Regions from separate parts of the Streptomyces sp. NPDC024017 genome, predicted to be linked through region 4. Evidence: riboswitches for the same ligand, from Rfam matches in the RefSeq annotation. Region 4 holds a riboswitch; each other region holds the start of a gene.
What was found. A riboswitch is a leader RNA that binds a small molecule or an ion and turns the genes downstream of it on or off. The one in region 4 is predicted to bind cobalamin.

Region 1 (2,192 bases), on a different contig from region 4:
CCGAGTTCCGCGTGCACCAGGGCCAGCAGCACGATCGCCACGGCGCCGATGAGCCAGGACAGGATCGCCGCGGGGCCGGCCGTCACGACCGCCTTCTCGGCGCCGTACAGCCAGCCCGAGCCGATGATGGAACCGACCGATGCCCACATGAGCCCGATCAGCCCGACATCCCGGCGCAGGCCGTCTCTTTCCATGAATACAGGGCCTCTCGAAGATGAACTCGGGGAGTTCGGGGAGCAAGAGGCCTCAGGCTAGGAATCGACCGGCCGGCGGCAGAAGACGAGTTGTGCAGCCTTGACCGGATTCGGGTATTTCCTGGGAAACGCTTCAGGGTTTCTGTACGCGGTGATGAGACAGCCGTGGGATCTCGATCGCCGGGCAGCGGTCCATCACCATCTCCAGGCCCGCCGCGCGGGTCCGTTCGTACGCCGCCTCGTCGATGACACCGAGCTGGAACCAGACGGCCTTCGCGCCCCGGGCGACCGCCTCGTCCGCGACCGGACCGGCGAGGTCGCTGTTCACGAACACGTCGACGACGTCCACGTCGAAGGGGATGTCCGCCAGGCTCGCGTACCCCTTCTCCCCGTGCACCGTCTCCGCCTTCGGATGCACCGGCACGACGCGCTTGCCGAAACGCTGGAGGACGGCGGCGACGCCGTACGCCGCCCGCTGCTGGTTCGACGACAGGCCCACCACGGCCCACGTGTCGCCGAGCTCGGTGAGGATCCTGCGGACCGTTGCCTCGTCGCCGTACACCGGCGGCCTCCTCGCGAGTCGTGGACGCATTGCACTCACGACAACGGCACAGAGTGCGCGGTGATTCCCGGAGGCCTCCGTGATAGCTTGCCGAGGCCAGTCGAACCCATGTACGTGGGTCAGGGAATCCGGTGCGAATCCGGAACTGACGCGCAGCGGTGAGGGGGACGGGCGGGGCCTCGGCCACTGGACGACTTCGGTCGTCCGGGAAGGCGTCCCGCACCGGGTGAACCCGAGTCCGAAGACCTGCTGGCGGCCCCCGCGGCCGCATGCGGCGGGGGAGCACCGTACGACCGGGCTCCGCGATCGGGCCCTCGACGACTGAGGACTGGTTCCCGTGCCCCTCGCCCGACCCGCCCGTGCCGCCGTCCTGCTCGCGGCCGGCTCCCTGCTCCTGACCGGCTGCGGCGGCGGCACCGGGTCCACCGATGCCAAGGCCGCCGTCACGCTCACCAACTGCGGGCACGAGGTCCGCGTCCCGGCCGCGCCACGGCATGCCGTCTCCCTCAACCAGGGCACCACCGAGATCCTGCTCTCCCTCGGCCTGGCCGACCGCCTCGCGGGCACGGCCACCTGGACCGACCCCGTGATGAAGGGGCTGGAGAAGGCCGACGCGAAGGTGCCGCGCATCGCCGACAACAATCCGTCCTTCGAACGCGTCCTGGACACCGAGCCCGACTTCGTCGCCGCGTCCTTCGTCTCCACCCTCGGCAAGGGCGGCGTCGCCACCCGCGAGCAGTTCGAGAAGCTCGGCGTCCCCACCTACGTCTCTCCGTCGGACTGCGCCGGCAAGGACAACTCGGGCGGCGGCGACGGCGCACGCGACAAGGCCCTGGGCATCGACACCGTCTACGGTGAAGTCCGCGACCTCGCGACCGTGTTCGGGGTGAAGGAGCGGGGCGACAAGCTCGTGGCCTCCCTCCAGCAGCGCATGAAGAAGGCCACGGCCGGCATCGACGCCTCCGACGTCACCCTCCTCTACTGGTTCGCGAACTCCGAGTCGCCCTACCTGGCCGGCTGTTGCGGAGCGCCCGGCATCATCACCCGGGCCCTCGGCGCGAAGAACGCCTTCGACGACACACACGAGGAGTGGCCGCAGGTCAACTGGGAGACGGTCGCCGACCGCGACCCCGACGTCCTGGTCATCGGCGACCTCACCCGCAAGTCGCAGACGGCCGAGTCGGCCGCGAAGAAGATCGCCTTCCTGGAGTCCAACCCGGTCACCAAGAACATGGACGCCGTCCGGCACAAGCGGTACGTGCTGCTCAGCGGGCAGGCCATGAACCCGACCATCCGCACCGTCGAGGGCGTGGAGCAGGTGGCCGCCGGACTGCGCCGGTTCGGGCTGGTGAAGTGACCGCCCGGGAACTCCTGGGCGTCGGGTTCCGGCCCCGGCGCGGGGCCGGGCTCGCGCTCGGGGCGGCCGGGACCGTCGC
Region 2 (2,192 bases), on a different contig from region 4:
ACGGCCTTGTCCACGGGATGGCGGCGGCGCCAGCGACTGCTGTGCGCCGCCGCGTCGATCGGCAGCACGCGCGATCAGTCCCGTTCGGCGGGGGACTTCCCGGCGTCACCGGCGAGCGCGCTCTCGGCCTCCCGCTCCAGCGCCCGCTGCTCTCCCTGCCGGCGGCCTCGGTGCAGGCCGAAGTAGTAGGCGAGGACGCCGGCGCCGAGAGCCGCCTGGAGGGAGAACAGGGCCGACTCGATCTCCCCGGACGGCGGTTCGTACAGCGGGGAGAACCACGGCTCGTAGTCCGGCTCGATCTCGGTGATCGCGGACTCCGCCTCACCGTCGGAGCCCGTGAACGGCTCCTTCTTGTGGTCGCCGAGACCGAGCGCGAGCGGCAGTACGGCCAGCGCGGCCACGACGAGCAGCAGCAACAGGTTGATCTTCGTGTTCCTGCTCATCGGGCCACCGCCTCGGTCTCGGTCCGGGACTGCTGCTTGGCGAGGAGCACGCCCAGCCGGGTCAGTTCGCCCTTGCTGGACTGCACCAGCAGCCGCATCACGAGCACGGTCAGCAGGCCCTCGCTCACCGCGAGCGGGATCTGGGTGATGGCGAAGATGGAACCGAACTTGCCGAGCGCGCCCAGGAATCCGCTGCCCGGGTCGGGGAACGCGAGCGCCAACTGCACGCTGGTGACGCAGTAGGTGGACAGGTCGGCTACGAACGCGCCGCAGAACACCGCGACCATCAGCGGCGCGTCGTAGCGCCGCAGCAGTTTGTAGACGGCGTATCCGGCCCAGGGGCCGACGATCGCCATCGAGAAGACGTTGGCGCCGAGCGTGGTCAGGCCGCCGTGCGCGAGCAGCAGCGCCTGGAAGAGCAGGGTGATGGTGCCCAGCACCGCCATGATGGGCGGCCGGAACAGGATGGCTCCGAGGCCCGTGCCGGTGGGGTGCGAGCAACTGCCGGTGACGGACGGCAGTTTCAGGGCGGACAGGACGAAGGTGAAGGCGCCGGACGCACCGAGGAGCAGGGTGCTCTCGGGGTGCTCGCGCACTTCACGGGTGAGCGACCGGACCCCGTGGACGACGAACGGCGCCGACGCGACGCCCCAGGCGACCGCGTGCGCCGGAGGAAGGAAACCCTCGGCAATGTGCATGGCTCAGCAGACCCTCTCCAGCACCTCGTGGATGGTTGACGCGCCTTGGCCGGTCTCCTGGCTGACGGGTACCACCGCCCGGACTCCGCCTTCCCGGGTCGCAAGGACCCAGTGGCTGCCCGTGAGGGCCGGAGCCGGACTTCCCGATTCACAGTGGCGAGGGCCGCACCGGCATCACACCGGATTTCCCGTTCACCAAGGCCTGGTGACAATAAGGCCGGGGTAAGGGCGATGACAAGCCACCCGAGGGGCGCGCGAGGGGGCGCCCACTCGCACACCGGCGCATCCCCCGGCTGATCCACGTGCTCCGGGGCGGGGCGCCGTCGCGCGACATCCGGGCCGGGTCAGTCGTCGCCGCCGTCGTCTCCGTCGTCGCTCTCCCCGCCGTTTCCGGCCTCGTGCGGCTTCTCCGGCTTCGGCTGCTCCGGTTGGCCGTCGCCTGCTTCCGCCGTCGGAGTCGCGGCGCTCGGCGCGGGCGCGGGAGGAGTCGGGGAAGCGGGCGTGGACGGAGTGACATCCGCCACGGTGCCGGTGGTCGGCGTGGTGGCGGCTGCCGGGTTTGCCGCCGGGCCGGAGGCCAGGGGAGAGGGGGAGCCGGCGGACGGTGTGGCGGCGGGGCTGCTCGCGGACGGGGACGCGTCGGGTTCCGTGCCCTCCGCGGTCGTGTCGGGCGAGAACCAGCGCATGCCGAGGAGCATCGCGGCGAGGAAGAGTGCCGCGGCGGCGGCCGTCGCGGCCAGTCTCGACCGGCTGCGGACGCCGCCGCGCCCGCGGGAGCGGCCCGAACGCCCCGCCTGGGCCGCCCGGGCCGCGCTGCGGTGCCCCGGGGTCGCGGGCAGTGCATACGTGGTCGGGTGGCTGGTGTCGGCGGCCGCGTACGGGCCCGGCCCGGCCGGCATCGCCGCGGACGTGGTCGCCGGCCGCAGCGGCCCCGAGACCTCCGGCAGCGGCTCGGGCAGGCCCCGCCAGGCGCCTCCGGCGAACCACGCGGCGGCCTGCTGGGCAGTGGGCCGGTCCTCGGGCTGCTTGGCGAGCAGACCGAGCAGGTAGT
Region 3 (2,192 bases), on a different contig from region 4:
CACCGCCCCCGGCGGGTGGTACGGCTGCGGCGTCGGAGGACCCGGTCCCCGCGTTCCCGTCGCAGGCCACCGCCGAGCGCACGCCGACCACGACCACCACGGTCTGACCCCGCCCACCGGTAACAAGGAAGAATCTCTGAGATGAAGATCGACTGGGCGGCCCTCGGCTCCGTGTTCGGCGTCAGCCTCGTGGTCACCGTGGCTCTCGTGGGCCTGTTCACCCTCGGCATCACCGGCCTGTCCCGCCGCGAGCGGGCGGTGGCCCAGGGCGGGTCCGCGGGCCTCGCGGTCACCGGTGCGTACGCGTGCTTCGCGGCGTGTGCGGCGGCTGTCGGGTACGGGATCTACCTGATCGTGGCCTGACGGCCCGATCGCACATCGTCCGCCGGGCGGCATGGGACCTCAAGTCCTGTGCCGCCCGGTCGTCGTGTGTGCGCAGGGGTCGATGTGGGGTTCTCCACACTCTCCCCTCGCAGGTCAACGGCAAGTTGACGGCGGTTCCCGGCCGTGGTGGACTGCCGGGGCCAGTACGGCGGCAGGAGAGGAAGCCGGTGCAAGTCCGGCGCGGTCCCGCCACTGTCACCGGGGTAGCAATCCCCGGGAGCCAGGAACTCTCACCGCCGGTCTCGTCGAACCAGGGCGTGGACACCCTGAGTGAGGACATATATCGCCATGCGCGGCTGCCGATCGAGGTTCAACACCCCACCCCTGCCCGCCCTCCTGGCCGGCTGAGCCCATGGGTGCCGGTCGCGTCTTCGCGTACGGCGCCGCCGCCGGTCTGATCGGTGACCTGCTGCTCGGTGATCCTCGCCGGGGGCATCCGGTCGCCGCGTTCGGGCGGGCCGCGGGTGCCGTGGAGCGGGTGTTGTGGCGGGACCACCGCGGGTGGGGCGCGCTGCACACCGTCGTGTGTACGTCGGGGGCCGTCGCCCTCGGTTCCGTCGCCGCGCGTGCCGTGCGGACGTCCGCCGTCGCCTCCGTCGCGCTGACCGGTGCCGCCACCTGGGCCGTCGTCGGGGGGACTTCGCTGGCCCGGGAGGCCCAGGCCATCGGGCGTGCCCTGGAGGCCGGGGACGTCGAGGCGGCCCGGGCCCGGCTGCCGCATCTGTGCGGGCGGGATCCGCAGGCCCTCGATGCCGACGGCATGGCCCGGGCCGTGGTCGAGTCCGTCGCCGAGAACACCTCCGACGCGGTGGTGGGGGCGCTGGTGTGGGGGGCCGTCGGCGGGGTGCCGGGGCTGCTCGGGTTCCGGGCGGTCAACACCCTGGACGCCATGGTCGGGCACAAGTCGGCCCGCTACCGCCGGTACGGGTGGGCTTCCGCGCGGCTGGACGATGTCGCGGGGTGGCCGGGAGCGCGGCTGACCGCCGTCCTCGCCGTCCTGGCCGGGCCGGATCCGCGGGGGGCCGTCCGGGCCTGGCGGGCCGACGCGGCGCAGCATCCGAGTCCCAACGCCGGTCCTGTGGAGGCCTCGTTCGCGGGGGCGCTCGGGGTGCGGCTCGGCGGGACGCTCTCGTACGGCGGGCGGGTGGAGCACCGGCCCGTGCTGAACACGCAGGGGCGTGCCGTCGGCACGCACGACGTCGCACGGGCCGTGCGGCTGTCGAGGCGCGTCACCTGGCTCGCGCTCGGGGTGTGCGCCGGTGCGCGGTTGCTCAAGAGTGCGCGGTTGCTGAAGAGGGGGAAATGACATGAGCGGTGGGCTTCTCGTCGCCGGTACCACCTCCGACGCCGGCAAGAGCGTCGTGACGGCCGGGATCTGCCGGTGGCTGGTGCGGCAGGGCGTCAAGGTCGCGCCCTTCAAGGCGCAGAACATGTCCCTGAACTCCTTCGTGACGAAGGAGGGCGCCGAGATCGGCCGGGCGCAGGCCATGCAGGCGCAGGCCTGCCGGGTCGAGCCGACCGCGCTGATGAATCCCGTGCTCCTCAAGCCCGGTGGCGAGCAGAGCAGTCAGGTCGTGCTGCTGGGCAAGCCGGTCGGGGAGCTGAGCGCGCGCGGGTACCACGGCGGGCGGCAGCAGAAGCTGCTGGGGACGGTGCTGGACTGTCTGGAGCAGTTGCGGGGCACGTATGACGCGGTGATCTGTGAGGGGGCCGGTTCTCCCGCCGAGATCAATCTGCGGCGGACGGACATCGTGAACATGGGGATCGCCCGTAACGCCGGGCTGCCCGTGCTCGTCGTCGGCGACATC
Region 4 (2,192 bases):
AGGTAGACCGCGGCCGCGCCCTTGCGGCGGCCGCCCTGGTTCACGGCGGCGACCGAGGCGTCGAGGGTCTTCAGGAACGGGACGATGCCGTTGGAGTGGCCGTTGGTGCCGCGGATCAGCGAACCGCGGGCGCGGATGCGGGAGTACGCGAGTCCGATGCCGCCGGCGTGCTTCGACAGCCGGGCCACCTGGTGGTACCGGTCGTAGATGGAGTCCAGCTCGTCCTTGGGGGAGTCGAGGAGGTAGCAGGACGACATCTGCGGGTGCCGGGTGCCCGAGTTGAAGAGGGTGGGGGAGGAAGGGAGGTAGTCGAGGCGGCTCATGAGCCCGTAGAGGGCCGCGACCTCGTCCAGCGCGCGTGTGGTGTCGTCCTCGGCGAGGCCGCTCGCCACCCGCAGCATGAAGTGCTGGGGCGTCTCGACGACCTTGCGGGTGAGGGGGTGGCGCAGCAGGTAGCGGCTGTACAGCGTGCGCAGGCCGAAGTAGCCGAAGCGGTCGTCGGCGCCGGTGTCGATCAGGGCGTCGAGCCGGGCCGCGTGCAGCCGGACGAACTCGGCGGTGCGGTCGGCGATGAGGCCCTCGCGGTGGCCGACCGCGACGGACTCGGTGAAGGACGTGACGCCCTGCGAGGCGGCCTCTTCGCGGATGCCGATGGTCAGCAGCCGGGCGGCCAGCCGCGAGTAGGCGGGGTCCTCGGAGATGAGACCGGCGGCCGCCTCCGTCGCAAGCTCGCGCAACTCCGACTCGCCGGCCCGCGCGGACCGGCCGCGCAGCGCGGCGGCGGCGACCCGGCCGGGGTCGGTGTCGGGGAGGTCGGCGGTCAGCTCGGTCAGGGTCCGCAGCAGCGCGGTACCGGGAGCGTCGTGCTCTTCTTCGGCGGCTGAGACCGGTTCGGCTGGCGCGATGGTCACGTGGGGCTCTCCCTCGCTCGGCACGGGGGCCTCGTCGAGGGCAGGGGGCAGCACGCGAGCGCACGCGGCGTCGCGTCCACCGGCCCATTCCACGAGGCCCGGACGTCAGGGCACACCGGCCGGGTGGCCGGGTGCGCTGTCGGCAGGTCCTCGGACTGACTCTCGTGCACAAAACATGCACAAGTACACCGTTGCGGGACAGTTCCGGATTCGCACCGGATTCCCCTGCGGCGGCAGCGAGCATGAGCATACATCTTGTGTTGGGTTCCGGCGGCACCCCCAGATGTTGTGTCGCGGTGGTGTCAGAGCGTCAGCTTTACGTGACAGCGGGCCGCCGTGACGCATGGTCACGGCGGCCCGCTGCGGGGTGTTCGTGGTGGGTCGGGGCCCTGGAATCAGTGCGCGGAACCAGCAGTCGCAGGCGGAAGCTCCACCTGGACCCCGGGGTCGCCCGCGTCCGCCGTGTAGTCCTCCGGCTTGGTCTCGTCGATGCCTTCGGGGGCCTTCAGGGCCTTCAGGACGAAGGTCAGGACCACCGTCACCACCACGTTCAGGACGAACGCCGTGAGGCCGATGTAGCCGATCTCCCCGATGCCCGGGATCTCCTTCGCGGAGCCGCCGAAGTGCTTCTGGGTCGGGGAGGCCACGCCGTACGCGGCGGCCGTGCCGTAGATCATGCCGACCGCCCAGCCGGCGAGCAGCGCCCAGCGGTGGAACCAGCGGGTGAACAGGCCGCCGACCAGGGCCGGGAAGGTCTGCAGGATCCAGATGCCGCCCAGGAGCTGGAAGTTGATGGCGACTGTCTTGTCCATGGTGAGGACGAAGGCCAGCGCGCCCACCTTCACCAGCAGGGAGACCAGCTTGGAGACCTTGGTCTCCTGCGCCGGTGTGGCGTCCGGCTTGATGAAGTCCTTGTAGATGTTGCGCGTGAAGAGGTTCGCCGCCGCGATGGACATGATGGCCGCGGGCACCAGCGCGCCGATGCCGATCGCCGCGAACGCCACGCCCGCGAACCAGTCCGGGAACATCGTCTCGAACAGCTGCGGAATCGCCAGCTGCCCGTTCTGCACCTTGATGCCCGCCGCGATCGCCATGAACCCGAGCAGCGCCAGCAGACCCAGCATCAGCGAGTACAGCGGCAGGATCGTGGTGTTGCGGCGGATCACCTCACGGCTCTTCGAGGACAGCGTCGCCGTGATCGAGTGCGGGTACATGAAGAGGGCCAGGGCGGAGCCCAACGCCAGTGTGGCGTACGTCCACTGGCCTGGCTCGGCCGGTGTC

Region 1: linked by a shared signal. The riboswitch ahead of AB0G20_RS31810 (ABC transporter substrate-binding protein) and the one ahead of AB0G20_RS15845 (ribonucleoside-diphosphate reductase subunit alpha) in region 4 are both predicted to bind cobalamin.
Region 2: linked by a shared signal. The riboswitch ahead of AB0G20_RS25365 (energy-coupling factor ABC transporter permease) and the one ahead of AB0G20_RS15845 (ribonucleoside-diphosphate reductase subunit alpha) in region 4 are both predicted to bind cobalamin.
Region 3: linked by a shared signal. The riboswitch ahead of AB0G20_RS34650 (cobalamin biosynthesis protein) and the one ahead of AB0G20_RS15845 (ribonucleoside-diphosphate reductase subunit alpha) in region 4 are both predicted to bind cobalamin.

Annotation. Positions count from the first base shown of each region.
Region 1 is NZ_JBEZYZ010000013.1:229,857-232,048, reverse strand. Features, by position in the region: gene AB0G20_RS31820 (APC family permease) at 1-194, opposite strand, end outside; gene AB0G20_RS31815 (CoA-binding protein) at 328-756, opposite strand; cobalamin riboswitch at 837-1,025, shown strand; gene AB0G20_RS31810 (ABC transporter substrate-binding protein) at 1,094-2,113, shown strand; gene AB0G20_RS31805 (iron chelate uptake ABC transporter family permease subunit) at 2,128-2,192, shown strand, end outside.
Region 2 is NZ_JBEZYZ010000009.1:237,037-239,228, forward strand. Features, by position in the region: gene cbiQ (cobalt ECF transporter T component CbiQ) at 1-68, opposite strand, end outside; gene AB0G20_RS25360 (energy-coupling factor ABC transporter substrate-binding protein) at 75-443, opposite strand; gene AB0G20_RS25365 (energy-coupling factor ABC transporter permease) at 440-1,141, opposite strand; cobalamin riboswitch at 1,171-1,356, opposite strand; gene AB0G20_RS25370 (serine/threonine-protein kinase) at 1,486-2,192, opposite strand, start outside.
Region 3 is NZ_JBEZYZ010000016.1:58,339-60,530, forward strand. Features, by position in the region: gene AB0G20_RS34640 (inorganic phosphate transporter) at 1-107, shown strand, start outside; gene AB0G20_RS34645 (hypothetical protein) at 142-363, shown strand; cobalamin riboswitch at 479-637, shown strand; gene AB0G20_RS34650 (cobalamin biosynthesis protein) at 737-1,690, shown strand; gene AB0G20_RS34655 (cobyric acid synthase) at 1,692-2,192, shown strand, end outside.
Region 4 is NZ_JBEZYZ010000005.1:354,095-356,286, forward strand. Features, by position in the region: gene AB0G20_RS15845 (ribonucleoside-diphosphate reductase subunit alpha) at 1-911, opposite strand, end outside; cobalamin riboswitch at 1,035-1,168, opposite strand; gene mctP (monocarboxylate uptake permease MctP) at 1,307-2,192, opposite strand, start outside.